Regions from separate parts of the Allobosea sp. P5_A5 genome, predicted to be linked through region 1. Evidence: predicted binding sites of a transcription regulator. Region 1 holds the regulator's gene; the other holds the start of a gene.

Region 1 (15,582 bases):
CTGTTCGATCAGGATGTCGGCCTGCCGGATCAGCGGCGTCAGCCGATCGAGCGCATCGGCGGCTTTCAAATCGATCTCGACGCTCTGCTTGCCCCGGTTCAGGGCGGCGAACGGCGCCGACGTTTGACCCAGGCGCGGCGGGAAACCGCGCATGTCTTCGCCGCCTGGCCGCTCGATCTTGATCACGCGCGCACCAGCCTCGGACAGAAACAGGCTCGCCAACGGGCCCGGCAGCAGCGTCGAGAAATCGAGGACCAGAAGATCGTCCAACGGCAGCATGGTGTCCTCGACGGCGGATCGCTCAGTGGAACAGATCGGCCACCATCCTGCCCGTCTTCACCAGCCACAGGAAGCCCGAGAGCGTCACCATCGAAACGATCGTCCCGATCAGGATGCAGGCCGACGCGCGCTCGATGCCCACGCGATACTGCGTCGAGATGACGAAGATGTTCAGCGCGGGCGGCAGCGCAGCCATGATGACAGCGGCATAAATCCAGTTCTGCGGAATACCGCCCACCGCCGAGAGCAGCAGCCAGACTGTCAGGGGATGCAGCAGCAGCTTGACGCCGACCAGCGCTGGGACTTCCGGCGGCAAGGTTTTCATCGGCCTGAGCGCCACGGTCACGCCCAGCAGGAAAAGCGCACAGGGCGCAGCGGCTTGAGACAGCCACAGCATCATCCGGTCCAGCGCCACCGGCAGCTCAAAGCGCGTATAGCTCGCCAGGACGCCGGCCAGCGTCGCCAGATTGAACGGGTGAGTGAGGACGCGCCAGACCACGCCCCCGGCCGTCGCAAGAACGCTTTTCTTCTCGACCCCGGCAAAGGCCATCAGCAGCGGCACGAGCGAAAACAGCAGAACGCTGTCGAAGACGAAGATCAGGACCACCGGTGCACTGGCATCCGGGCCAAGGGCCGCAAGGATCAGCGGTGGGCCCATATAACCGATGTTGGAATAGGAGCCCGCGACGGCCTGCATCACGGCCTGTGGCAGGTCGCCCCTGGCGCTCTTCAGCCCGATCGCGAGCGAGACGCAGAACGCGATGAAGGTCGCGGTTGTCGTCGTCGCGATGAATGTCCAGTTGGCCAGCTCGTTCAGCGGCTTGTCGGCGATCAGCCGGTAGAACAGCGGCGGCAGCGCCACGTAGATGAGGAAAAACTGCATCCAGGCCAGCCCGGATTCCGGCAGCTGCTTGTAGCGCCCGATGGCGAAGCCCAGCAGGATCAGCCCGAAGAAAGGCGCGACCAGGTTGAAGATGCTGACGAGATCGGCCATCGGCTGTGTCGGTTCCGGCCCGCGCGGGACCCAGCTTGGGCCGCGACTGCGGATGACCTGCTCTAACCGCTCGGCAAAACGGGGCAAGATCATCCGTGTGGGGGGCGATCGCTGCCGCCTGCAACCCGAGGATATCAAGCCTAGGTATTTTTTCTCACTGAATTGAATAAGATTTATTACCTAGGCTCCTTTTCCTGCACGCAATCCAAAAGCATCATGGACGCCGGCCTCGACCTGCCCCACATTTGCCGCGCTGCAACATGGTGAGCCGATGACCGTCAAGACACCGCGCCAGTTCTTCCGCCCGCTCGCCATCGGCGCACCGGAGCCCCTACGCGAGGTGCCGCTGAAGCTGGAGCGGATGATCCATTTCGTGCCGCCGCATCTGGAGAAGGTGCGCGCAAAGGTCGGTGCGCTCGCCGGCGAGGTCGACATCATCCTCGGCAATCTGGAGGACGCCATTCCCGCCGAGGCCAAGCAAGCGGCGCGCGATGGCTTCATCGCCATGGGGAAGGCCGTGGATTTCGGTGAAACCGGACTCTGGACCCGCCTGAATGCGTTGAACTCACCTTGGTTCCTCGACGACATCAGCGCGATCATGGCCGAAATCGGCGGCAAGCTCGACGTGGCGATGATCCCGAAGGTCGAGGGGCCCTGGGACATCCATTACGTCGATCAGCTTCTCGCGCAGTTCGAGGCGCGCCATCTCCTGCGCAAGCCGATCCTGATCCACGCGATTCTGGAGACGGCCGAGGGCGTGAAGAACGTCGAGGCCATCGCCACCGCGTCGCCGCGGATGCATGGCATGAGCCTCGGGCCGGCCGATCTCGCCGCGTCGCGGGCGATGAAGACGACCCGGGTCGGCGGTGGGCACCCCGAATACAAGGTCATCGCCGACCCCTCCCCGGAGGGCGGGCCGCGCGCCGTGGCCCAGCAGGACCTCTGGCACTACACCCTGGCGAAGATGGTCGATGCCTGCGCGGCCGCCGGGATCAAACCTTTCTACGGGCCTTTTGGTGACTTTGCCGACCTCGCCGCCTGCGAGGCGCAGTTTCGCAATGCTTTCCTCCTCGGTTGCTCGGGCGCGTGGACGCTCCACCCCTCGCAGATCGACATCGCCAAGCGCGTCTTCAGCCCGGACCCTGACGAGGTCCTGTTTGCGGAGCGCATCCTCGAGGCGATGCCGGATGGCTCCGGCGCAGTGATGATCGACGGCAAGATGCAGGACGACGCGACCTGGAAGCAGGCCAGGGTGATCGTCGATCTGGCGCGGCAGGTCGCTGCGCGCGACCCGGCTCTCGCCCAGCGCTACGGAATGTGATCGGATTCAACAGATATTCGATTGATTCCGACGCATTTGCGACGCAATTCTTTCGCAAGGGCGATAGGCTAGCCGGCGGCGTATTGCGCCGGAGCAGCATGGAAAGTTGATGGAAGCGCGTTCAGCCAAGTTCAGCATCGGCCAGGTGGTGAAGCACCGGATCTACCCCTTTCGCGGGGTGATCTTCGATGTCGATCCGGTCTTCTCCAACACCGATGAATGGTGGATGGCGATCCCCGAGGAGATGCGACCCTCGAAGGACCAGCCTTACTACCATCTCTTCGCCGAGAACGAGGAGACCGAATACGTTGCATACGTCTCGGAACAGAACCTCGTCAGCGATGAGTCCGGCACACCGGTTCGGCACCCGCAGGCGCGCGAGTTCTTCCGCCGTGACCGCAAGGGCCGCTACAGGATCGACCGGACCGAGCTGAACTGACCAACTGCAAGGCAGCAGCCAAGAAAAAAGGCCGGCCCTTGAGGCCGGCCTTTTTGTACTCAATGCCGTCGACGGCCCGATCAGGGCTTCGGAGGAGTCGCCGGTGCCGGGGCGGCGCCGGGCGCGGGGGCAGCTCCCGGAGCGGCGTTGGCATCCGGGCCGAGGCGCTTGCGCAGCTCTTCCTGACGCTTGGCGAGTTCGTCCTGCAACTGCTTCTGCTGATCCTCGAGCACCTTGGGATCGATCGCGGCGCCGTCGAAGCCCTTGGCGAAATCGGCAAGCGGGATCTGGAACGTCACCTCACGGGCGCCCTGGTTCTGGACGCTGACGTTGAGGTTGGTGCCCTTCTTCATCGCGTTGATGAAATCGTCCTTCACCTGTGCCTCGGCGAAGCAACCATTAGGGAAGCAGATCGCATACCGGCCGCCGGTGGGCTGCGCGCTATCGACGCCGAAACGGATGCCCGGCTGGAGCAGCAGGCCGAGCGGCATCAGGAAACGCACGATCTTGTTGGGGTCGCCCTTCACGTCATAGACCGCGGCCGCGAGCACCGGCTGGCCCTGATCCGAGACGAAGTCGCGGGTGGTGTAGCAGATTTCCTTGTTGGCCGCCTGATCCTTGCCGCAGACCTTGGTCCAGCTGGTCTGCGACGGCTCGGGCTTGACCTGCACGATGGTCGGGCCGGTCTGCGCCGCGGCGTTGTTCTGCTGTGCGGGAGCGGGCTGGGCCGGCGCTGCCGGGCGCTGCGCGGGGGCCGCGGGTCGCTGCGCCTGCGCGAAGGCCGCTGCGGGCACGAAGCCGACGGCCGCGCTCAGCAGGAGCCCGAGGGCAGACGAGGACAGGCGAAACGATGCGGACATTCTTGTCTTCCTTACAGGCGAATTCGAGAATCACGACTTCGCAAGCCGCGTGCGTCACCGCTGGCGGCCCAATCGCATGCCGGTGCCGGCCACCGCAAGCCGTGCACATCAGGGGCGATTGAGGCGTTTGAATGACACCCGCTTCGCCTTTAGCGACTTCGCTTGGTCAATTCCAGCCCGAATACCTGCATTGTCGGGCAGCGTGCATGCTATTCTGCGCGAAGGGAATCAGGTCAAGCGATGGAATTGCCTCGATCGACCGCGACGCCGTCGCGGCGTGCGTTCAACATGCTGCTGACGGTAGCCCCGTTCGCCTTGGCGAGCGGCCGTGCCGCGCGCGCTGATTCGGCTTCTGCCAGCCACGCCATCGCGATGCATGGGGCCCCGGCGCTGCCGGTCGATTTTCCGAATTTGCCCTATGCCGACCCCGCCGCGCCGAAGGGCGGGCGGATCATCTTCGGAATCCAGGGCACCTTCGACAGCCTCAACCCGCTGGTCGTGATCGGCGTCGCGCCCGATGCAGTCCCGAAATATGTCCAGCAGAGCTTGCTTTACCGCTCGGCGGACGAGCCGTTCACCGCCTACGGCCTGCTGGCCGCGAAGGTCGAGCTCGACGAGGCCCGCACGCGGCTTGCCTTCGAGATCGACCCGCGTGCCCGCTTCTCCGACGGCAAACCGGTGACGGCCGCCGACGTCCTGTTCACCTACGAGATGCTGAAAGCGAAGGGGAAACCCTATCACCGCACCAGCCTCGGTGGGGTCACGCGCGCGGTCGCGTCATCACCGTCCCGGGTCGAATTCGAACTCGGCACCGGCGCCAACCGCGAACTGCCGTTGGTGATCGGCGCGCTGCCGATCTTCGCCGCGCACGCGACCGATGCTGCGAGCTTCGGCGAAACCAGTTTTTCGCCCGCCCTCGGCTCCGGCCCTTATGCCGTCAGCGAGGTCCGGCCGGGCGAATCGCTGACGCTGCGGCGGCGTGCCGACTTCTGGGGCGCGGACCTCCCAGTTTTGCGCGGGCTCTTCAATGCCGACGAGATCCGCTACGATTTCTATCGCGATGCCAACGCCTTGTTCGAAGCGTTCAAGGCCGGGCTCTACGATGTCAGGCTGGAAGGTGACGCGACCCGCTGGATGACGGGTTACGATATTCCGGCCGTCCGCGAGGGCCGCATCAAGCGGGAAACCCTGCATTTCGATACGCCCAAGGGCATGACGGGCCTCGTTTATAACACGCGCCGCCCGCTCTTCGCCGATATCCGGGTGCGTGAGGCACTGGGTCTGCTGTTCGACTTCGAATGGGTGAACCGCAATCTCTTCTACGGCGTCTATCGCCGCGCCGGCAGCTTCTTCTCCGATTCGGATCTGTCGGCGATGGGGGTGCCCGCCGATGAACGCGAGAAATCTCTGCTGGCGGCCTATCCCGGTGCGGTCCGGGAGGACGTGCTGGCCGGCCAATGGCGACCGTCGGAGACGGACGGGTCCGGCCGCGACAGGGAGCAGGCCCGAAAGGCGCTCGCACTGCTGGAGGCCGCCGGCTTTGCGTTGCGGGACGGCGCGCTCAGAGACAGCCGCGGCGAGCCCTTTGCCTTCGAGATCATGGTGACGAGCCGGTCGCAGGAGCGGCTTGCCTTGAACTTCGCGCAATCGCTCGGCCGCCTCGGCATCACCGCCAATGTCCGGCTGATCGACGATGTCCAGTATTGGCGCCGCCTCTCCGCCTATGATTTCGACATGATCCAGTGGACCTGGCCGGCCTCGGCCTCGCCGGGCAACGAGCAGATCGGCCGATGGGGTTCGGCCAATGCCGACCGCAAGGGCTCGCTGAACTATGCCGGCGTCAAATCACCGGCGATCGACGCTGTGCTGCAGGCGCTGCTCTCGGCCAGGCAGCGGGAGGACTTCGTTGCGGCCGTGCGTGCGCTCGACCGGCTGCTGGTGTCGGGCTTCTATGTGGTTCCGCTGTATTACCTGCCGGACACGTGGCTCGCCCATTCGCGCGATGTTGCGATGTCGGGACGGCAGCCCGCCTATTTCCTGTCCAACGAAACGCTCGCGCGGCTTCCTCAGCCGTCGGCGCCTGCGAATTGAAGGGCGCGCATGCGGGCTGAACAGGACGAAGCGGCTGCCCTGCTGGACGGGCTCGATCTCGATACGCTTCTCGGCGCCCTGACGCGCGGACGAGCCTATGAGGCGGCGCTGCGGGACCCGCCGGGCCGGCGTGGCTGGAGCGACGTCAATCCCGCTTCGGTGAACTTCCTCCAGCTCGACCAGCGGGTCGATCGGCTCGCGCGGCTGCTCGCGATCAACAAGGCCCAACCCGGCGCCAGCGTTGCCATTCTTGCGCCGCTTGGCCCCGAATCGATCGTGGCGCTGATGGCGAGCCTGCGCGCGGGACTGTCTCCGCTGCTGTTGCCGATCCATGGCAACGAACTCGAGCTGCTGCGCCTGATCGAGGCCTCTGGCGCGGTGATGGCGCTCGGCGTCAGCCGGGTCGGAACTGTCAGGCCGCTGCTGGTTCTTCGCAATCTGGCGATGCGGGTCTTCGGAACGCGATTCGTCGGCGGCTTCGGGCCTGACATCCCCGATGGGGTCGCGCCACTCGATACGCTGATGGCAAGCGGTGGCTCGCATCCGCTTCCGGACGGAGCCGCTCGCTGCGCGATTCAGGTCGCCGACGCCGCCAGCATGGCGGGACCGTTCGCGATCTCCGAGCGCGACCTCCTGAGCAAGGCGCTCGAGCTGTCGCGCTTGCTCAAACCGGAACTGTCGGCCCGCATCGTGACCACACTGGTCGGCGGCGATCTGGCGGCACTGTCGAGCGGGCCTGCGATGGCGCTGCTGACCGGCGTGGAGCTGCTGCCGCTCGGTCTGTTCGACCTCGGCGATCTCCAGGCCTGCATCGAGGGTGGACGCGATGTCCATCTCGTCTTGCCCGGCGAGATGGAGCCGGCTCTGGCGCATTCCAGATTGGCGGCGCATGCTGCGCTGGCGAGCGTCGTCTTCGTTCAGCGCGGCGGTGGCGAGCGGTCCTATCCGGCTGTCGATCGGCCGGGTCTGCCGGTCGTCGATCTCCTCGTGCGATCGGCAAGTGAGTTCGACATCGTGAAGCGCTGAAGCCGGCCGGACATGGCGTTGGGCCGGAGCGTTCGGGCTATTTGGATGCGCCGAGGAGTGTTCGTCATGATCATCGCCGGGTTGATGTCGCTATCGCTGGCCGCCGCTCCCGTCATCCCTGTCGCGGATGGTCCGCCCCGCTTTGATATCGCCGCATCCTGCCGCGACGTCGGCAAATCCGGCGCCGGCGTGGGCCGTCCAGCGAGCGCCTGTGTCGACGACGAGGAAAAGGCGCGCGACCAGCTCGGCGCGAAATGGTCGCAATATCCCCTCGCTGAGCGCGATACCTGCGTCGAAGGAGCCAAGCTCGGTGGGCCGCCCAGCTATGTCCAGGTGATCACCTGCCTCGAGATGAAGAGCCCCTGATTTCCAGATCACAGCCCGTGGTCGGTCGGAGCCGATTGCCTGTGGAAGGCAGGGCAGCCCTGTCCCCGGCGCCGGTGTGGGCGTGCTAGAAGCGCCGTCCGCAGGATGCGGCGGCGACATAAAGCGATCACAGACAGGCATGACGACAGCCATCGAGATGGGAACGACACGGACGGGCGAGCCCGGTCTGATCGATCTCGCCGAGCTGCTGGCGACGCGGCTGCTGGTGCAGGGCAATTCCGGCTCGGGCAAATCGCATCTGCTGCGCCGCCTGCTGGAGCAGAGCGCGCCGCTGGTTCAGCAGGCCATCATCGATCCGGAAGGGGATTTCGTCTCGCTTGCCGATCAGTTCGGGCATGTCGTCGTTGATGGCGAATGTGGCGAAGCCGAATTGCAGCGGGTCGCCCTTCGCGTGCGTCAGCACCGCGTCTCCGTCGTGCTCAATCTCGAAAACCTGGAAGCCGACGAGCAGTTGCGCGCGACGGCGGCTTTTCTCGGCGGGCTGTTCGACGTCGATCGATCGCTCTGGTTCCCGATGCTGATCGTGGTTGACGAAGCGCAGCTGTTCGCACCCGTGATGGCGGGCGAGGCCTCCGACGAAGCGCGGCGCCTTTCGCTGGGTGCCATGACCAACCTGATGTGCCGGGGCCGCAAGCGCGGGCTCGCCGGCGTCATCGCGACGCAGCGTCTGGCGAAGCTTGCCAAGAACGTCGCGGCCGAAGCCTCCAATTTTCTGATGGGACGCACCTTCCTCGACATCGACATGGCCCGCGCCGCCGATCTGCTCGGCATGGACCGGCGCCAGGCCGAGATGTTCCGTGACCTGGAGCGCGGGCAGTTCGTCGCGCTGGGCCCGGCGCTGTCGAAGCGGCCGCTGCCTCTTCGGATCGGCCCGGTCAGTTCGGTCGACCGCGGCGGCGCGCCGGGCCTCATGCCATTGCCGGAACAGGCACCCGCCGAGGCCGGACGCCTAATCTTCACGCCTGGCGAGGACGAGCCGGCGCCATCCGAGCGGTCTCTGCGGCCTGCCCCAAGGCCACGCCCGGCGGCCAACGACGTGTTTCGCCAGATAGAGACCTATCGGCCTGCGGCGCTACCCGAACCTGAGCCGGAGATCGAGCTTGAGCCGGCCGAGCGCGAGGCGATCATGGCCGAGATCCTGCGCGAACTCGTCAGCGATCCGGAAGCGCGATCGCGCCAGGTCGCGGTGCTCTATCAGGATTTCACCGTGCGGTGTCGGATGCGCCGGCTCGGTCGCACGCAGCTGAGCCTCGAGGAGTTTCGCCGCAAGCTCGCGGTCGCGCGCGCCGGGGTGAGCGACAGCATCGCCGAAAGCGAAGGCTGGAAGGCTGCGGTCGCGGCCTCCGGCGCATTGCCCGAGGATCTGCAAGGCCTGTTCCTTTTCATCGCGCGCACGGCGATCGAGGGTGCGCCCTGCCCTGGCGACGCAGAACTCGCGCGTGTCTATGGCAGCCATTCGCCAAGCCGGGCTCGTCGGCTGCTCGGCTATATCGAGGAGCGCGGCCTGATCGTCTGCCATGTCGATTTCCGCGGCCAGCGCACCCTGGCCCTCCCCACGCTCGGCGTTGAGACGGCGCCCGGCTTGCCGCTGCCCCGGACGGCGGGGCTGCCGCGCAGCGCACGCGGATGAACCGGCTCTTCGGGGCCGAGCGACCTCGAGCGCGCTTGCGGCGAACCTTGACCATCGCGCTCGTGACCGGCATGACCTCAACCCGCATTCACGGGTAAGGCCATGCGCGTCCTGCTGATCGACAATTACGACAGCTTCACCTGGAACCTCGTCCACCTCATCGGCGGGCTGGGCGCGCAGGTCGATGTCCGGCGCAACGACGCGCTGTCGGTCGAAGAAGCGCTGAGCGGTGACCATGAGGCGATCGTGCTGTCACCGGGGCCCTGCACCCCCAACGAGGCGGGGATCTGCCTCGATCTCGTCAGGCAGGGCGCCGGCACCAAGCCGATCTTCGGCGTTTGCCTCGGGCTGCAAGCCATGGGACAGGCTTTCGGCGGCGATGTGGTGCGCGCCCTGTCGCCGATGCACGGCAAGGTGTCCCCGATCCGCCATCAGTCACGCGGCCTGTTTCGCGGAATCAACGGCCCGATCCAGGCGACACGCTACCACTCGCTCGTTGTCGATCGTGCGACGTGCCCGCCCATCTTCGATATCGAGGCCGAGACGGAAGACGGGTTGATCATGGCGCTCTCTCATCGCGAACTCCCCGTCAGCGGCGTCCAGTTCCATCCCGAAAGCATCGCCTCGGAGCATGGCGAAACGATCCTGCGGAATTTTCTCGATCTCGCCCGGCGATGGCGCAGCGAGCATGACGCTGCCACCCTGATCCCAACCGTCTGATTTTCCGCAGAGTTCCCATGGACGACTTCAAACCCTTCATCGCCAAGGTCGCGACCGGCGCGAGCCTCTCGCGCGAGGAGGCGCGCGACGCCTTCGAGACCATTCTCTCCGGAGAGGTCACCAATGCTCAGTCGGCAGCCTTCCTGATGGCGCTTCGGGTGCGCGGCGAGAGCGTCGACGAGATCGCCGGCGCCGTCGGCGCGATGCGCGGCAAGATGCTCAAGGTCCGGGCGCCGACAGACGCGATCGACATCGTCGGCACGGGAGGCGATTCCTCCGGCTCCTACAACGTCTCCACGCTTGCCGCGATCATCGCCGCCGCATGCGGCGTGCCGGTCGCCAAGCACGGCAACCGCGCCGCCTCCTCCCGCTCGGGGGCCGCCGATGTCCTGACCGCTTTGGGCGTCAAGGTCGGGCTCGATGCAGCCGCGACCGAGCGTTGCATCCGGGAAGCCGGCGTCGGCTTCATGTTCGCGCCGACGCATCATGCCTCGATGCGCCATGTCGCGCCGGTTCGGACCGAACTCGGCACCCGCACGATCTTCAACCTGCTTGGCCCACTCTCGAATCCCGCCGGCGTCAAGAAGCAGCTCATCGGCGCCTTTTCCGAGACGTGGCTGGAGCCCATGGTGAAGGTGCTGGCCTCGCTCGGTTCGACCCGCGTCTGGGCGGCCCACGGCTCCGATGGTCTCGACGAGATCACCACCACCGGACCGACCCGAATCGTCTCGCTGGAGAACGGCAAGATCGAGACCCTCACGATCAGCCCTGACGATGTCGGCCTTGCATTGGCAAAGCCCGAGGATCTGCGGGGCGGAACGCCAGAGCAGAACGCGGCTGCGCTGCGCGCGGTGCTGGACGGCGAGAAGACCGCTTTCCGGGACATCGCCGCCTTCAACGCCGCCGCCGGCTTGCTCGTCGCCGGCAAGGCAAGCGACTTGAGGGACGGCTTCGCCCAAGCAACGGCGGCGCTCGATTCGGGTAAGGCCAAAGGCGTGCTGGCAAAGCTCGTCGCCACGTCGAACGCGTGAGGCCGGCGATGACCGATATCCTCGCCGAGATCGAGACCTATAAGCGCCGGGAGATCGCAGCCGCCAAGGCAGCGGTTCCCCAGGCTGAGATCGAGCGCCTCGCCCGTGCCGCCGGCAAGCCGCGTGGCTTTGCCGACGCCATGGCGGCGAAGATCGCGGCGGGGAAACCCGCGCTGATCGCCGAGATCAAGAAGGCGAGCCCTTCCAAAGGCCTGATCCGCGCCGATTTCGACCCGCCCGCTTTGGCGCGTGCCTACGCGGCGGGCGGGGCGGCCTGCCTCTCCGTGCTCACCGACGCGCCCTCTTTTCAGGGTCGGCCGGAATTCCTTGCTCAGGCCCGTGAGGCCGGCGGACTGCCGGTGCTCCGCAAGGATTTCCTCTACGATCCCTATCAGGTCTATGAGGCGCGCGTCTGGGGCGCCGATTGCATCCTGATCATCATGGCCGGCGTCGATGATGCGACCGCGCATGTTCTCAACGACACCGCGCGGGACCTCGGCATGGATGTGCTGGTCGAAATCCACGATGACGCCGAACTGGACCGGGCGCTCACGCTCGACAGCCGGCTCCTCGGCATCAATAACCGCGACCTGCGCAGCTTCCATGTCGACCTGGCCGTGACCGAGCGGCTAGCGCCGCGTGTGCCGCCTGATCGCATCGTCATCGGCGAGAGCGGCATCTTCAGCCACGCCGATATCCTCCGGCTGAACGCGGCCGAGGTGAACGCTTTCCTCGTCGGCGAAAGCCTGATGCGGCAAGGCGATGTCGCGGCCGCGACCGCCGAGTTGCTGACCGGCCTGTCGCCAGCGACTGCGGCATGAGCCGCCTCAGCCATCTCGACGCGCAGGGCCAGGCCCATATGGTCGATGTCGGCGACAAGGCCGAGACGGTCCGCGTCGCGGTTGCGGAAGGCAGCGTGGTGATGGCGCCGGAAACAATCGCGATCGTGCGGGACGGGAACGCCAAGAAGGGCGACGTGCTGGGGACTGCACGCCTCGCCGGCATCATGGCGGCCAAGCGCACCCACGAGCTGATCCCGCTCTGCCACCCCTTGCTGCTGAGCAAGATCGCCGTCGAGCTTGAAATCGATGAGGATTTGCCGGGCGTGCGCGTCCGGGCCGAGGTCAAGCTGACCGGTCAGACCGGCGTCGAGATGGAAGCGCTGACCGCGGTCTCCGTCGCCTGCCTCACGGTCTACGACATGGTCAAGGCCGTCGACCGGTCGATGCGGATAGAAGGCATCCGGCTCGTCCATAAATCGGGCGGACGCTCCGGCGATTTCGAGGCGGGTCCGCGCTGATGGCGCTCACCCCTGTTCCCGTCGCGCTGCGCGCGCTGCTGGACAGCGTCCCGGCTTCGACGGACATGGAGCGGTTGCCGCTCGCTCGCTGCGCCTGGCGCGTGCTGGCCGAAGACGTCGTCGCGCTGCGGACGCAGCCGCCCTTCCCCAATTCGGCGATGGACGGTTATGCCGTGCGGGGCGTCGACATGGCCGAGGGCAAGGTGCTCCAAGTCGTCGGCGAATCCGCCGCCGGGCGCGGCTGGGCAGGCTCGGTCGGCACCGGGCAGGCGGTCCGGATCTTCACGGGTGCGCCGATGCCGGACGGCACTGATACCGTGCTGATCCAGGAAGATGCCGATGGCGTCGGCACCGACGCGATCACCGTGCGTGTACCACCCCCGACAGGCAAGTTCCTGCGGCCGGCCGGCCTCGATTTCAGCGAGGGCGACGTGTTGTTGAAGTCCGGGCGCGTGCTCGACAGCGCCGCGCTCGGGCTTGCCGCGGCGATGGGCCACCCTGCCCTCCCGGTTCGTCGCAAGCCGCGCGTCGCGATCCTCGCGACCGGAGACGAACTCGTCGCGCCGGGCGATACCGTCGGGCCCGATCAGATCGTCGCCTCCAACTCCTTTGCGCTCATGGCGCTGGTCGAGAAAGCAGGCGGTGAAGCCTTCGACCTTGGCATAGGCCGTGACAATCACACCGATCTCGCGGCCCGGATTGCGGCCGCGCGAGAGGCCGACGCGGACGTTCTCATCACCCTGGGAGGCGCATCCGTCGGCGCCCACGACCTCGTGCAGGAGGCGCTGACGCGCGCCGGCATGCAGCTCGGTTTCTGGAAGATCGCCATGCGGCCGGGCAAGCCGATGATGACCGGCCGGCTCGGACGCATGGTGGTGGTCGGCCTGCCTGGAAACCCGGTATCCTCGATCGTCTGCGGGCATCTCTTCGTGTTGCCGCTGATCGAAGCTCTGCTGGGGATGCCCGACCCCGCGCGAGACCGCAGCGTCCCTGCTATCCTCGGATGTGATATGCCGGCTAACGATGAACGTGAGGACTACGTTCGCTCGGAGGTCGCGCCAACTCAAAAGGGCTGGCTGACGACGCCGTTCGCGCGTCAGGATTCGTCGATGCTCGGCACTCTCGCCCGTGCCGGCGCCTTGACGATCAGGCCAGCGCTCGCTGAGTCGGCAAAGCAAGGCGATCCCTGCCGGATCCTGCTGCTTCGTTAGCCGGCATCATCTGAGGTCTCCCTGCAGGCACGCTTGCGGAACACAAAGCGAACAGCTATGGTGTTCGTGCTTTGTTTCGAATCTATCATTTCGTTGGCGGGGACGATGCTGACACGCAAGCAACATGAACTCCTGCGCTTCATTCAGGAGCGTTTGCGCGAGAGCGGCGTGCCGCCCTCCTTCGACGAGATGAAGGACGCGCTCGATCTGCGCTCCAAATCGGGCATCCATCGCCTGATCATGGCTTTGGAGGAGCGCGGCTTCATTCGGCGGTTGCCGAACCGGGCGCGTGCGCTGGAGGTCATCAAGATGCCCGAGAGCGCCGGCGGCCCGCAGCCACGCCGGTTCAATCCGGCGGTGGTGCAGGGCGGCCTGTCCAACCAGACGGCGGCGGCGAAACCCCGCATGGCGCCGGCACCCGAAGAGGACGTCCGAGGCGCGATCGCGATCCCGGTCATGGGCCGCATCGCCGCGGGCACCCCGATTTCGGCGATCCAGAATGCCAGCCATACCGTCTCGCTGCCGCCCGACATGCTCGGTGCCGGCGAGCATTACGCGCTCGAGGTGCGCGGTGATTCGATGGTCGAGGCCGGCATCCTCGACGGCGACACGGTCGTCATCCGGCGGCAGGACACGGCCAGTAACGGCGACATCATCGTCGCGCTGATCGATGACGAGGAAGCCACGTTGAAGCGGTTGCGCCGTCGCGGTTCGTCGATCGCGCTCGAGGCTGCCAATCCGGCCTACGAGACACGCGTACTCGGCCCCGACCGCGTCAAGATTCAGGGGCGCCTGGTCAATTTGCTCCGTCGCTATTGAACGCGGGCTATTGAACGTTGTCGGCGTCTTCGGCTGGCTCCGCCACTGGCGCTGGCGCCGGAGCTGGACGTGAGGCGGCGGGCGCTGCCGGACTTGGGGATCGTCGGCGTGTCCAGGGACGCTCGGTGTTCGCCTGTTCGGAAGCGCGGAAGCTCCAGCCCTCGCTGTGCCTGAACAGCGAGGTGGCCCCGTCTCGCGACAGGTCCATGCGGTGCACCAGCGTAGCCTCACAGGGCGCGCTCCAGGGAATGCTCGTCACCACCAGATCGGCGCGCCGGCAGTCCTCGATGATCGCGATGCGATCGCGCGCATAGGAGATGGTACGGCCCTCAGCCGTTCGGGTGACGCAGCCCAGACTGTCGCAGACGACACCGTTCCGCAAAGTGGCGTCGTCCGGCGAGCGGTTGTCGCCATCCGCAGCGAGCCATTGCTGAAGAACGAAGCGGCTGGGCTTGCCTGCGATGGCGAACCGCCCGTCGGCGCCGCGTACGGCGATGCCGGAACCGTCGCGCTCGATCAGGATCTCCGGTCGTTCGGGTTTCGCGGCGAATGCCACGCCGAATGTGAGCGGCAGGAGACCGAGCCAGCGCAACCGCGTCGTCCAAAGGCTGAGCCAGAGCAGGGATATGGCGAAGCTCAGCAACACCGCAGGGCCGAATGCGGCGACGGTTACGGTCGAATAGTCGATGGTGGCGACCCAGTGTGCGACCTTCAGCACCATCTCGGAGGCCAGGCCCATCAAGGCCCAGGCTGGCCAGTCGAGCCCGAACGGATAAGCCAGGACGCCGAAGACGGCGGCCGGCATCACGCAAAGCGAGACGAAGGGCAGCGCCATGGCATTGCCGAGCAGCCCGAAGGGATTGAAGGTCTGGAAATGGAAGGCTCCGAACGGCGCGGTAGCGGCGGTGGCGAGGATCGTCGTGACCAGAATGCCGAGCGCCGCCGTCCAGAGCGCATCCAGCGGCCAGGGCAGCACGCGCGGCGGCTTAGAGCGCTCGCGCCGCTCCCAACGCTCGGCGAAGGCGATCAACGCGGCGACGGCGCCGAAGGACATCTGGAAGCTTGGCCCCAGCAGCGCGTCCGGTTCGCGCAGGAGCACGATCAGCGCGGCGAGCGCGAGATTGCGCATGCTGAGCGCCGCGCGATCGACGAGGATCGCCCCCAGCATCACCAGCGTCATGATCAGGGATCGCTCGGTCGCGACGTCGCCGCCTGAGAAAACGCAATAGGCCGTCGCGCCGATCATGGCCGCCACCGCCGCGATCTTCTTGACGGGCCACGCCAGCGCGATCGTCTGCGACAGCGCCATCAGGGCGCGCACGAGCCAGAAGATCGTGCCGGCCGCGAGCACCATGTGGAGGCCCGAGATCGAGACGACGTGGTAGATGCCGGCGGCCCGCAGATCGTTATTGGTCGCCTCGGTGATGAGCCCGCGCTTGCCGGTGACGAGCGCGGCGCCCATCGCCCCGCCCTG
Region 2 (15,582 bases), on a different contig from region 1:
CTTCATCCTGCTGGGGCTGGCGAGCCACCCCGACCTGATCTTGCGCTGCGTCGACGATATTTCCGAGCTGTCGCTGGACGGGTCGGCAGCGGAGCGCTTCCGGCAGGCTCTGCTCGACGCGGTCGATGAAACGCTCGATCGCGAGCGCCTTTCGGAGCGGCTGGCGCAGCCGCGCGTGCGGGAGGCTTACGGCCAGTTGCTGGCGGTAACCGGGCCGGCAGAGCGCCTGAAGCTGATGCAAGATGCTGATCCTGAATCGGTTTTCGACTCGATTCATCAGGCCATCGTCTTGCATCAGCGCGCGCGGACGCTAAATAGCGAGTTGCGAGCAGCTGAGCGTGCACTGGCTGACGACGCGACCGAAGCCAATTTTGCCTGGATCAAGGACATCAAGGCCCGCCTCGAGACGATCGAGGGCATCGAGGCCATGTCCGAGGATTGAACGCCGGGTCTTGGTGGTCGTTGCCGGTCGCTGTGCGCGAAGTGTCGGATGGTTCACGATTCGTCAACGACGTTGCGTGCCATCTGGGGTCGAATGATTTGGGTGGGTGAGCGCGCCGAAGCCTTCGGTCGCGCCACCCTTTTATGCGTCGGTATATGGCTCGCGGTCCATAAGCCGGCGCAGGAGCGGAGCGCTGATTGATGGCGACGAAAGCGAGCGAACGGGAAAAGACCGATCAGGTCCCGCCGGATGCCCCCCCGACGACTGACGGTCCCCTGCTCGATCTGACGGATCAGGCCGTCAGGCGAATGATCAAGCTCGCTAAGAAGCGCGGCTATGTCACCTATGACGAACTGAATGAAGTGCTGCCTTCCGAAGAGTTCTCCTCGGAACAGATCGAAGACGTCCTCGGGCAGCTCAGCGAGCAGGGCATCAATGTCGTCGATAACGAGGACCCGGAGGCGGCCCGCGAGGACCGTGCCAGCCGCAAGGAAGGTGCCGGCGACGAGGACGAGCCCGAAGGCGGTGAATTGACCGAGGCCACGCGTTCGGCCTTGCCTGTCGAGACCAAGCGCAACCTCGAGCCGACCGAACGCACCGACGATCCGGTGCGGATGTATCTGCGCGAGATGGGCTCGGTCGAGCTTCTGTCCCGCGAAGGCGAAATCGCCATCGCCAAGCGCATCGAGGCCGGCCGCGAGGCGATGATCGCCGGGCTCTGCGAGAGCCCGCTGACCTTCCAGGCCATCATTATCTGGCGTGACGAGCTGGTGGAGGGCAAGGTCCTCCTGCGCGACATCATCGATCTCGAAGCGACCTATGCCGGTCCCGACAGCAAGAATCCGGAGGCCGTTCCCGGTGCCGAGGGCGAGGAGCCCGAGGTTGCGGCGGAGACGTCGGAGGGGGAAGCCCCTGCGGACATGGACGACGACGACATGGAGAACAACGTGTCGCTCGCGGCCATGGAGGCCGAGATCAAGCCGCGCGTGCTTGAAACCTTCAATGCGATCGCCGACGACTACAAGAAGCTGCGCCGCCTGCAGGATCAGGATATCGCCAACCGGCTGGAGAACACCAAGCTCTCGCCGTCGCAGGACCGCAAATACAAGAAGCTGAAAGACGACATCATCACCGCGGTGAAGTCGCTTTCGCTGAACAACAACCGTATCGAGGCGCTGGTCGAGCAGCTCTACGACATCAACAAGCGCCTGATTGGCCACGAGACTCGCCTGCTGCGCCTGGCCGAGAGCTATGGCGTCGGCCGCGAGGACTTCCTGAAGCAGCATGTCGGCGGCGAACTCGACCCGAAATGGGTCCTGCGCGTCTCCAAGCTCGGCTCGCGCGGCTGGAAGGAATTCGTCGGCTCGGAGCTGGAGCGCATCAAGCAACTGCGCGAAGAGGTGCACACGCTCGCCTCCGAGACGGGCCTGGAAATCCAGGAATTCCGCAAGATCGTGATGATGGTGCAGAAGGGCGAGCGCGAAGCCCGGCAGGCGAAGAAGGAGATGATCGAGGCCAATCTGCGCCTCGTGATCTCGATCGCCAAGAAATACACCAACCGCGGCCTGCAGTTCCTCGACCTGATTCAGGAAGGCAATATCGGCCTGATGAAGGCGGTCGACAAGTTCGAGTATCGCCGGGGCTACAAGTTCTCGACCTACGCGACCTGGTGGATCCGGCAGGCGATCACCCGTTCGATCGCCGACCAGGCCCGCACGATCCGCATCCCCGTCCACATGATCGAGACGATCAACAAGATCGTGCGGACCTCGCGCCAGATGCTGCACGAAATCGGCCGCGAGCCGACCCCGGAGGAGCTGGCCGAGAAGCTCGCCATGCCGCTGGAGAAGGTACGCAAGGTCCTGAAGATCGCCAAGGAGCCGATCTCGCTCGAAACGCCGATCGGCGACGAGGAGGATTCGCATCTCGGCGACTTCATCGAGGACAAGAATGCGATCCTGCCGATCGATGCGGCGATCCAGTCCAACCTGCGCGAGACGACCACGCGGGTGCTGGCCTCGCTGACGCCACGCGAGGAGCGCGTGCTGCGCATGCGCTTCGGCATCGGCATGAACACCGACCATACGTTGGAAGAAGTGGGCCAGCAGTTCAGCGTGACCCGCGAGCGCATCCGCCAGATCGAGGCGAAGGCGCTGCGGAAGCTGAAGCATCCGAGCCGCTCGCGGAAGCTCAGGAGCTTCCTGGACAATTGAGACAAAAGGGGCGCCGTGGCGCCCCTTTTCGCATTACGCGATCGCCGTCTTGAGTTCGTCGATCCGCCGCGATGCCTCGGCCTTCGACAGGTCGTCGGCATACATCTCCGGCTGCTTGGCCTGCTCGCTCAAGGTCTTGAGATAAGAGGTCTGGGCTCCGGTCATCGGGTCGTCGCCCGACGTCCACTGCTCTGGATCCTTGACGGTGTTGCCGGATGGGTTGGGGTCGTTTTTGGGATCGGGATTGCTCATAATGCGTCCTGTTCTGTGTTTGTTCTATTGGAAGACGCTGCTTGACGTCGCTAGGTTCCATCCGGTCGAGCCCCGGGATCGGCAACTAGGCGGCTGGGTTTCGAGCGCTGTCGAAGCGTCGCGTATGAAACGAGGCTGATGCGATGTCCGATCAAACCATTCTGACGTTGGAGACCCGCGGCCCCGGACTTCACGAGTTTACCGAGCGGGTCCTGGCGTTCGTCGCCAAAGCGGGGCGGGCGACAGGATTGCTGACGGTCTTCGTCCGCCACACCTCCTGTTCGCTGCTGATCCAGGAGAATGCCGACCCTGACGTTCAGCGCGATCTCGACGGCTTTTTTCGCCGGCTGGTGCCGCCGTCGGACGATCCGGCGATGGATTATCTCGTCCATCGCGAGGAGGGGCCCGACGATATGCCGGCCCATATCAAGGCGGCCCTGACGCCGGTGTCCCTGTCGATCCCGGTCATGGCAGGGCGGCTGGCGCTCGGGACCTGGCAAGGAATCTATTTGTTCGAGCATCGCAGCCGCCCGCACCGGCGCGAGGTCGTCCTGCATCTGTCGGCGTGAGCCTAAACGCTTGGCAGGACCGGCGCCCGCGACTACGTCTCGGTTTCAATGATCCTATCGGCCGCTTTCAAGGCCGTGAACAGGCCGGAGGAGTGCCGCGATGTCCTTCCTGAAATCTCTGTTCGGCGGCGGTCGCAAGCCGGCCGAGGACAAGTCCGCCGGCCCGGTCAAAAGCATCGAGCATAACGGCTTCACCATCCACGCGACGCCTTACAAGGAAGAGGGCGGTTATCAGCTTTGTGGCGTGATCGAGAAAGCGATCGATGGCGAAACCAAGAGCCATCGTTTCATTCGCGCCGACCGTTTCCCCGGTGAAGACGAGGCGGCGAACTTCACGCTGACCAAGGGCCAGCAGATCGTCGATACGGAAGGCGAGCGGATCTTCCGTTGAGGCCCATCAGATTCTCAGAGACCGTGTGAACATGGAGCCCTCATCCTGAGGAGCGCTTCACAGACGCGCGTCTCGAAGGATGGTCAGGCTCGGGACCTTCCTGGGGCATCCTCCGAGACGCCGCGTTCTGCGGCTCCTCAGGATGAGCGCTGGCGGTATTCTCGACCGGGCTCCCGTCTTCGCGACCTTTTGTCCGGGAACGCTTCCTGCCGTGCATCGTTTCCTGAACAGACCCCCACAATAGTTCAGGAGAATGCCATGAGCGATCTGGCCGGAAAGAAAATTGCGATTCTCGCCACCAACGGCTTCGAGCAATCCGAACTCGATGTGCCGCTCGCCGGGCTGAAGAAGGCCGGTGCGATGGTCGAGATCGTGTCGCCCGAGCAGGGCGAGATCAAGGGCTGGGACAAGAAGGATTGGGGTCGGCCGGTCAAGGTCGACCGCGCTCTCGATCAGGCTCGCGCCGACGATTACGATGCGATCGTGCTGCCGGGCGGCCAGATGAACCCCGACACGCTGCGTGGCAACGACAAGGCGCTGGCGCTGATCAAAAGCTTCTTCGAGCAGGGCAAGGTCGTCGCGGCCGTCTGCCATGCGCCATGGCTGCTGATCGACACCGGCATCGCCAAGGGTCGTAAGATGACCTCCTACAACACCATCAAGCAGGACCTGATCAATGCGGGCGCTCACTGGGAAGACAGCGAGGTGGTGACCGACAAGGGCGTCGTCACGTCGCGCAATCCCGACGATCTGCCGGCCTTCGTCGCCAAGATTATCGAAGAGGTGAACGAAGGCCGCCACGAGCGCCGCGCCGCCTGAATCCGCTAGGCCGTTTGGCCTTTGAAGCCGCAGCCTCCGGGCTGCGGCTTTTCTTTGCCGGGAGAACCGCGCGGTCATCCCGGGCGACCGGAGGGAGACCCGGGATCCATTCCGGAACCTCCCCCCGGCAAGCGCTCCGGAATGGATCCCGCATGTCCGCTGCGCTGCGTCCGGGATGACCCCTGTTCGTTCTGGCATCTCAATAACGTTTTTCCACACGGTGATGCTGCCATCGGTGACGCATTCCAGTCCTGTGTGAGCAGCATTTGTGGGACCGCCGCCACCTGTTAATCCTCGGCACGAAGGCCGCCAGCCGGCTGTCGAGGAAACATGGCCCGCATCGACGATACGGCGCGTTACGCGCCTGATTCCCGCTACGCCTGGATGCGGCTCGCGCTGGCGCTGGTCATCGGCACCGTCGCCTGCGTCGGCTCGTGGTCTGTCGTAGTGGTGCTGCCTGCCATGCAGGGCGAGTTCGAGACGCTGCGGTCGGGCGCCTCGCTGCCCTATACCTTCGCAATGATCGGCTTCGGCGTCGGCAATATCGTGATGGGCCGTGTCGCGGATCGCTACGGCATCATGGTCCCGGTGATCGCCGGCGCTTTTCTGCTGGCTGCCGGGTATTCCGCCGCCGGCCTGTCGCATTCGCTCTGGCAGTTCGCGATCGCGCATGGGCTGCTGATCGGCGTCGGCAGCGCGGCCGGGTTTTCGCCCTTGATCTCCGATCTGTCGCACTGGTTCCGGCGGCATCGCGGGCTGGCCGTCGTCTGCGGTGCGTCGGGCAGCTATCTGGCCGGTGTGGTCTGGCCGCAGGTCATCACCTGGGGGCTGGCTCATTACGGCTGGCGCGCGACCCATTTCGGCATCGCCATCGTGGCACTGGCGGTGATGCTGCCGCTCGCGCCGTTCTTCCGCCGCCAGCCGGCCTCGGCCGCGCTGGCCTCGGCCGAGATCAGCAGTGCCGGCGCCCGCAACGATCTGGGCCTAAGCGCCAACGCGCTGCAGGTTCTGCTCTGCCTGGCCGGTTTCGCCTGCTGCGTCGCGATGGCGATGCCGCAGGTGCATATCGTCGCCTATTGCGGCGATCTCGGTTACGGCGTCGCGCGCGGTGCCGAGATGCTCTCACTGATGATGGGGCTCGGCATCGTCAGCCGCATCGGCTCCGGCTTCATCGCAGACCGCATCGGCGGCACGGCGACGCTGGCGCTGGGGTCGCTGATGCAAGGCGTGGCGCTGTTTCTCTACCTGTGGTTCGACGGGCTATCGTCGCTCTACGTCGTCAGCGGGCTGTTCGGCCTGTTCCAGGGCGGCATCGTGCCGATGTATGCGATCGTCATCCGGGAATACATGCCAGCCCGGCAGGCCGGCATGCGGATCGGACTGGTGATGTCGGTCACGGTGCTCGGCATGGCGACGGGCGGATATCTCTCCGGCGTCATCTTCGATTATTTCGGCTCCTACCGCGTCGCTTTCCTCAACGGTCTCGCCTGGAACCTCGTCAATCTCAGCATCGTCTGCTGGCTGCTGTCGAGGACGCGGCCGCGTTCCGTGCCAGTCGAGGGCGCTGCCAGCGCTTGACCGACGCCAAGGCGCTTGCGCGGCGCCAAAGCCACGACCATCATCGCTGTCCGATTGCCAATTGAGGTCGACGATGAGCCTTGCCGAAGCCGCCGCCGCCGAGCACCCGCGCGGTGAACTCACCGTGCGCACCATCGCCATGCCGAGCGACACCAATTCCAATGGTGACATCTTCGGCGGCTGGGTGATGTCGCGCATGGACCAGGCAGGCGGCATCGCCGGTGTCGATTGTGCGCAAGGACGCGTCGTCACGGTTGCGGTCGAGGCGATGACCTTCATCCACCCGGTGAAGGTCGGCGACGTGCTGAGCGTCTATACGGAGATCGAATCGATTGGCCGGACCTCGATGCGTATCCATATCGAGGCCTGGGCCAAGCGCTTCCGCACCACCCTGCACGAGAAGGTCACCGACGCGACCTTCACCTTCGTCGCCATCGACGAGGACGGCCGGCCTCGCCCGGTGCCGCGCGATACCGATACGCCGCTCGCTGTCTGACCGACGCCAAACCCTAACGGAACGTCACCGGTACAGTCCGCAGGGTGATTCAAAAGAATCCAGTTTTTAAACGTTCCTTAAGCGCGGATAGGCCATTTTTCCCATGACGAGCCGGGTGAATCCGGCCGGGGGAAGACCTTCCATGTCCGTTCGACTCTGCACGCGGTCGCGACCGCCCGGCTGGCCTGCCGGGAGGCTGCGGATTCGCGTGAGCCTGTCGCGGATGGGCTGCCAGTCGCCCCCGGCGCGTTCCATCGCCCCTCGCTGAATTGCTCTTCTCGCGTTGCGTTTTCCGGAGCCGACTTCATGACGAAAACCAAGCCCGCGCGTGAGCGCAAGCCGACACGGATCGGCATCGCGGCCCGGATTTATGCGGCGCTGGGCACGCTGACCGCGCTCACCATCGTTTCCACGGGCGTGGCCTGGCTGTCCTATCAGCGGGTCGAGTCGACGGTGGACGATCTCGTCAACCAGAAGATGCCGGTGGTGCAGCTTGCGCTCGAGCTGTCCCAGGCCGCGACGCAGTCGACGGCGCTGGCGGCGCGCTTCAGCGAAGTCGCCTCCGTCCAGCAACGGTCCGCGCTGACCGGCGACCTCGACAAGGCCGAGTGGCAGCAGATGGACCTGATGCGCAAGATCTTCGAGCAGAGCAAGGTCGACCAGACGAAGACGCAAAAGGCAATCGACGTTTTGGCCCGGCAGATCAACGAGATCGACAACCTCACCGGCGACCGGCTGCGCAACGCGGCCGATCAGGTCGTCGCACTCACCAACCTGACGAAGGCGCGCGATGCCTTCAGCGGCATCGCCGATTTCGAGACGGCCGATGCCCAGTTCAATCTCAAGATGGGCATCTCCAGCTCCAGCCAGGTCACCAGCGACCAGGTCGAGGCGACCATCAACCAGATCATCGACAAGGACCTGGCGCTGGTGTCGGCGCTGCAGTCCATGCAGCTCCAGGCCAGCGAGCTTGTCGGCCTGCTGCGCGAGATTTCCCAGGTCGACAACACGGCGCGGTTCGGGCAGCTCAAGACGCAGCTCACCGCCAACATCAAACGGCTGATGGCGCTGTTGGCGGATGCCGACGGCCTTCGCCAGAATGCCGAACGGACCAAGGCGATCCAGGGGATCATCAATCTGAGCGCCGATCGCAACGGCGTCGTCGTCATCCGCGAGCGGGAACTCGAGACCCGTGCCGCGATGGAAAAGGGGCTTGAGCAGACGCGGGCTGCTGCCGCTGCCGTGCGCAGCGCCGTCGACGAACTCGTCACCGCATCGCGCACTGGTGCCGCGGCCGCTAGCGCCTCCAGCAGCGCCATGATCGAGCAGAACAAGATGTGGCTCGGCGGGATCGGGGCGGGATCGCTCCTCATCGCGCTGGCGCTGGCGCTGTTCTATGTCCGTCCGATGATCGTCGGCCGGCTCAACCGGCTCTGGGGCGCGACCCGTGCGATCGCTGATGGGGCGCTCGAAACCGCCGTCGACACGAAGGGCAATGACGAGATCTCCGACATCTCGAAGAGCGTCCTGCTGTTCCGCGATAACGCCGTGGCGCTGCGCGCCGCCGAGGCCGCGAAGGTCGAGGACGAGCAGAAGGCACAAGAGCAGCGTCGCGAGATGATGCGCGAACTCGGCGAGGCGTTCGGCGTCGTCGTCGCAGCCGCCGCAGCCGGCGACTTCAGCCAGCGTGTCGCGGCGCAGTTCGCCGACGAGGAGCTGAATGCGCTGGCCGGCTCGGTCAACGCGCTTCTGGAGACGGTTCAGACCGGCCTTTCGGAAACCTGCGACGTGCTGGCCGAACTCTCCGCCGGCCACCTCTCGACCCGCATCGAGGGGATTTATCAGGGTGCCTTCGCCGAATTGAAGGACGGCACGAATGCGCTGGCCGAAGAATTCGAGAGCACCTTGGCCCGCCTGTCAGAAACCGTCTCCGCCGTGCGGAGCGCGACGAGCGAGATCCTCGACGGCGTGACCGACCTCGCGGAGCGTACCAGCGAGGAGAGCAACGCCGTCTCGATGGCGACCAACCAGCTCGGCGCCTTCGCGGGAACGGTCAAGAAGACCGCGACCGAGGCCGCCCAGGCGACCGGCATGGCGCAGAGCGCCGAAGAGCGGGCCCAGCGCGGCGAAAAGGTCGTGGCCTCGGCGCTCGAAGCCATGCAGCGCATCCGCCAGTCCTCCAGCAAGATTTCCGAGGTCATCGCGATGATCGACGAAATCGCCTTCCAGACCAACCTGCTGGCACTGAACGCGGCAGTGGAAGCGGCCCGCGCCGGCGATGCCGGCAAGGGCTTCGCGGTGGTCGCGACCGAAGTCCGAAGCCTCGCAAAGCGCTCGGCGGACGCCTCCAACGACGTCAAGAAGCTCGTTGAAGCCGCCCATGGCGACGTCAAGGTCGGCGTCGGTTTGGTCGAGGAAACCTCGGCCATGTTCGGCGCGATCGTCGGCTCGGTGAACGAGCTGACTGGGCTGATGAACGGCATTTCGCAGACGGCTCGCAGCCAGGCCAGCGACGTCTCGGCGATCAACACTGAGATCGACGGCATCGGCACCATGGCGCATCAGAACGCGGCGCTGGTGGAGGAGACCAATGCGGCGCTGGCCTTGACCGACGAGCAGACCCGCGCCCTGACCGAACACATCGCGCGCTTCCAGTTCCGCGAAGGGCACGCTTCCCACGGTGAGGCCGACCGGCTCGCCCGTGCTGCCTGACGACGGTTACCTCCGCACCATCAAACCGACCCCGCGGCTGGTGCCGCGGGGTTTTTCTTTTGCCCGCGATGCTGTAGGCGAAATGCGGGCCGGTAGCTCAATGGTTAGAGCTCGCTGCTCATAACAGCGCCGGTGCCGGTTCGAGTCCGGCCCGGCCCACCATTCCCGATCAGAACCGCGAACCGGTCCGCCGCCGGCGGCGTGGTTGCGCAAGTCTTTGTCGAAGTTCTCGTTTTCCCGATAACGCCATTGCGCACTGCCTCGTCGGACGTGTCGGTCACCTATCGTGCGCAGACACAGCAGGCCGTGAAGGTTACCCTGTCGGTCAACGGCCTCTCGGACGAGCTGACCGCCTTGGACACGGACATGAAGAACTGAGGGCGGGCTTACCTTCGTCTTCGGGAGCGCGCGGCAGAGTTTGAGGGCGAGTTACCGGTCGCGAACAGCAGTACTGTTAGGAGCCGCAGCGCGTTAAGCGTGGTGCAGGATCTGGCCGAGGAACTTGCGGGTCCGCTCGCTCGTCGGTGCGGAGAAGAACTGATCCGGCGGCGCCATTTCGACGATCTCGCCGGCGTCCATGAAAATCACGCGATCGGCGACCTTGCGGGCGAAGCCCATCTCATGGGTCACGCAGATCATGGTCATGCCGCTCTCGGCCAGCTCGACCATGGTGTCGAGGACCTCGCTGACCATCTCGGGGTCGAGCGCCGATGTCGGCTCGTCGAAGAGCATGATCTTGGGATTCATGCAGAGCGAGCGGGCGATGGCGACGCGCTGCTGCTGCCCGCCGGAGAGCTGGACCGGATACTTGTTGGCCTGTTCCGGGATATGGACGCGCTCCAGGATCTTGTGGGCGGTCGCCTCGGCCTCCGCCTTTGCGATGCCGCGCACTTTCATGGGCGCGAGGATGCAGTTCTCGAGCGCTGTCAGGTGCGGGAACAGGTTGAAGCTCTGGAAGACCATGCCGATCTCGCGACGGATGTCCTCGATGCCCTTGAGCTTGGCATGGACCAGGGTGCCATCGATGAAGATTTCACCCTTCTGGTGTTCCTCGAGCTGATTCAGGCAACGGATCAGCGTCGATTTGCCCGAGCCGGAGGGGCCGCAGATGACGATGCGCTCGCCGCGCGAGACGGTGAGGTCGATGTCGCGCAGCACATGGAAGTCGCCGTAGAACTTGTCGACGTGGCGCATCCGGATGATCGCATCGCCGGTCCTGGGCTCGGTAGGGGCGCTGCCAGCCATCTGAAAACCATCGTGTACGGGAGTGGAAGCCGCACCCGGCCAAGGCCGGATGCGCGTGTTTCAGCGGGACCATATGCGATCCCCGAAGCCTGCCGCTCCGCCCTGCCTCAGGCGCGGGGGGAACGGGCTGGGCTTGGGATCACCACTTGTCGGTGGTGAACTTCGGCATCGGCGGCAGCTTGGTAAGCGGCGTGCCGAACCACTTCTGGTTGATCTTCGAGAGCTCGCCGTTGGCCTCGACCTCGCCAATGAACTTATCTGCATATTCGGCGAGGACCGTGTCAGCCTTGCGGAAAGCCATGCCGTTGGCCTGCTCCTTCAGCGTGATCTTCGGCTCGATGTTGAGCTGCGGATAGTCCTTGCTGATCTGGGCGAGCACGATGTTGCTCGCGCCGATGGCCTGGACCTGGCCCGAGATCAACGCCTGCAGGGTGGTGGCGTCGTCATCATAGCGCTTCAGCGGTGTGCCCTGCGGGGCGACGGCGCTGATCGCGATGTCCTGCGTCGAGGCACGCGCCACGCTGATCGTCACGGTCTTCAGGTCGTCGGGCGTCTTGATCGCCATGTTCTTGGGCGCGAGCACGTAGATCGTCATGGCGCTGTAGGGGTTGGAGAACAGCACCTGCTTCTGGCGCTCCGGGGTGATGCCGAAGGTGGCGATCAGCAGGTCGACCTTGTTGGTCAGCAGATAGGGGATGCGGTTGGGGCCCGTGACTGGCACGAGCTCGAGCTTGACGCCGAGCGACTTGGCGAAAAGCGCCGCCACATCGGCGTCGTACCCGGCGGGCTGCTGGTTGGAATCGGTGCCGCCGAAGGGCGGATAGTCGGTCAGCAGGCCAACCTTCAGCACGCCGTTCTTCTTGATCTCGTCGGGCGTGGCGGCCTTGGCCGGGGCGATGGTACCGAGCGAAGCGGCGGCGAGGCCGGCGAAGACCAGCGCGCCGAAGCCGCGCCGGCAGATGGACTTGAACAGGGACATGGACGTTCTCCTCTTGAACAGACGACGTTGCGTGACCGCGCTCAGCGCGCGGCGATCAGGAGCTTTTGCTCCATTCTCTTGCTGTAGGCCGAAAGCGGCCTGCAGACGACGTAGTAGACCAGCGCGACCAGCGCGAAGATCGTGAAGGGCCGGAAGGCGGCGTTGTTGATGATCTGCCCGGCCCGGGCCAGCTCCACGAAACCAATGATGGAGGCCAGAGAGGTGCCCTTGATGAGCTGGACGAGGAAGCCGATGGTCGGCGGGATCGCAATCTTGACCGCCTGCGGCGCGATGACCAGCACCATCTTCGGCCAATAGCGCAGGCCGAGCGAGGTCGCCGCCTCCCACTGCCCGCGTGGCACCACCTCGATGGCACCGCGCCAGATCTCGCCGAGGAAGGCGCTGGCATGAAGCGACAGCCCTAGCGCCGCCGCGGCCCAGGGGTCCACCGACCAGCCGAACAGACCTGGCACGAAGAACGCCAGGAAGAGCTGCATCAGCAGTGGCGTGCCCTGGAAGATTTTGATGTAGCCGATCGCCAGGAAGCGCAGCCACTTGTATTCGCTGGTGCGGGCGATCGCCACGAGGACGCCGCCGATCGCTCCGCCGACAAAGGCCGCGAGCGAGAGCAGCAAGGTCCAGCGGACCGCCAGAACGATGTAGATGAGATCGCCCGATGTGAGTGCGCGCATGTCTCGTCCTCAGCGGGTTGGCTTGCGCAGGAAGGTGCGCTCGATGCCGGCGAAGACCGTCCAGAAAAGGATCGACAGGCCGAGATACATGCACGTCACGACGAGATAGACCTCGAAGCTGCGGAAGGTGCGCGACTGGATGTCGCCGGCCACCGCCGTCAGTTCGCTCGCCGCGATCGCCGAGCAGACGCTGGTGTTCAGCATCAGCAGGATGAACTGGCTGGTCAGCGAGGGATAGATCGCCTGGATCGCGGGCTTGAGGATGATGTAGCGAAAGATCTGGAGCGGGCGCATGCCGAGCGACTTGCCCGCTTCGATCTGCCCCTTCTGGATGCTCTCGATGCCGGCGCGAATGATCTCGATGCCATAGGCGCCGACATTGACGACGAGCGCCAGCAGCGCCGCGCCATTGGAGGAAAACTTCAGGCCAAGCGACGGCAGGCCGAAATAGATCATGAAGATCTGGATCAGGAACGGCGTGTTGCGGATCAGCTCGATGTACTCGTCGATGATCCAGACCAGCCATTTAGGCCCGGATGTCTTGGCCAACGCGCCGGCGACCGAGACCACCATGCCGATGGCCATCGCCAGCGCCGAAATCACCAGCGAATTGAGCAGTCCCTGCAACAACTCGGGCCAGGCCGCGAAGACGTCGGCGAAATCGAATTCATAGCTCATGCAGGCCGCCCGTCACGGGCGGAGAAAGCCGAACCGCTTCCATGTGCCTTCTCCATCCGTTCCTCCAGGCCGGCCGAGCGCCGGCTTCTTCGCCGCGGCGCCGAGCATCGCTACAATCGCGGAATCAGCAAGCCGCGATCGACGTTGATTACCGCTCCCGTCGCATAGGCGAACTGCCCGCTTGTCAAGGCGGCGACCAGTCCCACCGTCGCCCGGCAGGAATAAGTCCGTCGGCGAGACGGCCCCGATATCAATATGGTATGAGTCCGCGGATTCGTCCGGCCCGGCCTACCATGCAACTATTTTCAGCGGTTCGCGTTTTTACGAGCCGCGAGACGGTGGCGAAGGGGGTGGGCGTTGGCGGTTGATGGTTTGTATGAGGCTGGGCTGCCGGTCACCGAGGCGACGTTCAAGATCCTGACCGATGCGATGCCGCAGATGGTCTGGTCGACCAGGCCCGACGGTTTCCACGATTACTACAACGAGCGCTGGTACGAGTTCACCGGCGTGCCTCGCGGCTCAACGGACGGCGAGGGCTGGGCCGGCATGTTCCACAAGGCCGATCAGCCGGAGGCGTGGCGTCGCTGGAACCGATCCTTGCAGACAGGCGAACCCTACGAGGTCGAATACCGGCTCCGGCACAATTCGGGCGATTATCGCTGGACCATCGGGCGCGCCCAGCCGGTGCGCGATCCGAACGGGCGCATTACGCGCTGGATCGGCACTTGCACGGATATCCATGAGGCAAAACTGGCGGCGGAGGCGAACGAACTCCTCAGCCACGAACTGAGCCACCGAATCAAGAACATCTTCTCGGTCGTCGGGAGCTTGATTTCGCTGTCGGCACGGGAATTCCCGGAGTCGAAGACCTTCGCGGCACAGTTCCGCGAGCGCGTCGCATCGCTGGGTCGAGCGCATGAGTTCGTGCGGCCTCACAGCGAGGTCTCCCGCCCTGTCGTCGGCTCGACGACAGTCAAGGGGCTGCTCGATTCCCTGTTCTCGCCTTATCCGGCCGCGTCGGATGGCCGATTGGTGGTCTCGGGTGACGATGTCGTCGTCGACGATCGCGGTGCGACCCCGATTGCCCTGCTGTTCCACGAGCTGGTCACCAACGCGATCAAATACGGCTCCTTGTCAGCCGATTCAGGGCGTGTCGATATTGCGATCTCTGGCGAGGGAGGGTTGGTCAAGATGCGATGGACCGAGACGCTCGGCCCCGCCATCGTGGCTGAGCCGCAACATCAAGGTTTCGGGACCAAGCTCGCCGAGATGAGCGTTCAGCGCCAGCTTGGAGGCACACTCACGCGCGACTGGAAGCCGGAAGGTCTCGTCGTAGACGTGACGGTACAAGCTGCGCGCCTATGGCGGGCGGATAGTCCGGGAGAGTGACGCGGACTTCTTCTTGTCGATAAGCGGATTCGGCTGTAGCTCCGATCTGGCCGACTGCCGCTGTCGCTTCAGAACCGCGTGAGGCGAGCAGGCGGATTCCCCGGCGTGCCTTGAGCCAGGCTGGTGACATAAGCTAGCAATTCGGCAAGATCGCTGTCTGCAAGTGGCTTGTCGACGACGCCGATGGCGCGTTCGATCCGGCGCTCCAGCATTCTCGGGTTTGCCGTGATGAAAACGACGGCCACGCCCCTCTCGGCCAGCTCCGCGCCGATATCGGGACCGGTCGGACCGTCTGCGAGATTGACGTCGACAAGAGCGATATCGGGAAGCTCGGCCGTTGCCAGATCCCGCGCCTCGGCGGATGTGGCCGCGATCCCGACGGCGATATGGCCAAGATCTTCGACGATCGCCTGGGTCTCCATGGCAATCAGGATCTCATCCTCGACGATCAAAATTTTTGCAGACATCGGCCCGGCTTTTGTGTCCTCGGTTCAATAAGCACCCGAAGGATAAAATTGTTCCTGCCACGCGCGGACTGCGTCCGTGGCAGCGCACGCCCGATCTGGCAAGCATGAAGGTGTCGGTGGCGGCCCGGACGCCCTATTCGGTATCGGCCGCGATGTAGAAACCGATGGCCGAAGCGCAGGCCAAAACCATGCTGATCTCAAGCAAACCCATCGTCGCCTCCCTGCATCAACCTGATGCCTAGGCAACACGGATGGTGGCGCCATTGTTCCGCCACATCCGAGCCGACCGGCCACAATTTGCCGGCGCCGCCGAGAGGCAAGCGCTTCGCTTGCGCATTGCTCCGGAGACGGCCTAATCCAGTCTCCCAAAGCCGGACGGAATTCGGCGTGGGATGCAGGAGTCGCTTTAGGATGCGCCATCTCGACAAGCCGGTGCTGACCGCCATCGGCGTGATCAGCGGGACTTCGATGGATGCGATCGACGTCTCCATCGTGGAAAGCGATGGGCGTGACCGGTTGAGCTTCGGCGCTGGCGCCGGCTATCCCTATCCGGCCGAGACCCGGAGCGCCTTGCAGGCCCTGATCTCAGCGCCCGAGCGGGCGATGAGCGAGCCGCTGGAGGAGCTTGAGGCCGCCGTGACCGCGGCTCATCTGGAGGCT

What was found. Region 1 encodes LexA, which represses DNA repair genes until DNA is damaged. Its sites were predicted from a motif close to TGTTCNNNNTGTGTTCNG; they were not measured.
Region 2: the regulator LexA is predicted to act here: its motif matches at 2,917-2,934, upstream of AC1DR6_RS05205 (DUF3072 domain-containing protein).

Annotation. Positions count from the first base shown of each region.
Region 1 is NZ_JBFUKY010000001.1:424,140-439,721, reverse strand. Features, by position in the region: gene AC1DR6_RS02125 (CaiB/BaiF CoA transferase family protein) at 1-279, opposite strand, end outside; gene AC1DR6_RS02120 (AEC family transporter) at 302-1,273, opposite strand; gene AC1DR6_RS02115 (HpcH/HpaI aldolase/citrate lyase family protein) at 1,545-2,594, shown strand; gene hspQ (heat shock protein HspQ) at 2,704-3,033, shown strand; gene AC1DR6_RS02105 (invasion associated locus B family protein) at 3,114-3,893, opposite strand; gene AC1DR6_RS02100 (extracellular solute-binding protein) at 4,134-5,984, shown strand; gene AC1DR6_RS02095 (AMP-binding protein) at 5,994-7,010, shown strand; gene AC1DR6_RS02090 (hypothetical protein) at 7,077-7,376, shown strand; gene AC1DR6_RS02085 (helicase HerA domain-containing protein) at 7,516-9,027, shown strand; gene AC1DR6_RS02080 (anthranilate synthase component II) at 9,130-9,747, shown strand; gene trpD (anthranilate phosphoribosyltransferase) at 9,765-10,778, shown strand; gene trpC (indole-3-glycerol phosphate synthase TrpC) at 10,787-11,599, shown strand; gene moaC (cyclic pyranopterin monophosphate synthase MoaC) at 11,596-12,078, shown strand; gene AC1DR6_RS02060 (molybdopterin molybdotransferase MoeA) at 12,078-13,289, shown strand; gene lexA (transcriptional repressor LexA) at 13,395-14,108, shown strand; gene AC1DR6_RS02050 (ComEC/Rec2 family competence protein) at 14,116-15,582, opposite strand, start outside.
Region 2 is NZ_JBFUKY010000002.1:329,886-345,467, forward strand. Features, by position in the region: gene dnaG (DNA primase) at 1-442, shown strand, start outside; gene rpoD (RNA polymerase sigma factor RpoD) at 643-2,655, shown strand; gene AC1DR6_RS05205 (DUF3072 domain-containing protein) at 2,689-2,907, opposite strand; gene AC1DR6_RS05210 (secondary thiamine-phosphate synthase enzyme YjbQ) at 3,051-3,476, shown strand; gene AC1DR6_RS05215 (HlyU family transcriptional regulator) at 3,577-3,867, shown strand; gene AC1DR6_RS05220 (type 1 glutamine amidotransferase domain-containing protein) at 4,126-4,686, shown strand; gene AC1DR6_RS05225 (MFS transporter) at 5,017-6,264, shown strand; gene AC1DR6_RS05230 (acyl-CoA thioesterase) at 6,338-6,760, shown strand; gene AC1DR6_RS05235 (methyl-accepting chemotaxis protein) at 7,067-9,472, shown strand; tRNA gene AC1DR6_RS05240 (tRNA-Ile) at 9,559-9,634, shown strand; gene AC1DR6_RS05245 (hypothetical protein) at 9,722-9,850, shown strand; gene AC1DR6_RS05250 (amino acid ABC transporter ATP-binding protein) at 9,944-10,717, opposite strand; gene AC1DR6_RS05255 (transporter substrate-binding domain-containing protein) at 10,857-11,696, opposite strand; gene AC1DR6_RS05260 (amino acid ABC transporter permease) at 11,738-12,388, opposite strand; gene AC1DR6_RS05265 (amino acid ABC transporter permease) at 12,398-13,066, opposite strand; gene AC1DR6_RS05270 (sensor histidine kinase) at 13,424-14,455, shown strand; gene AC1DR6_RS05275 (response regulator) at 14,524-14,922, opposite strand; gene AC1DR6_RS05280 (anhydro-N-acetylmuramic acid kinase) at 15,334-15,582, shown strand, end outside.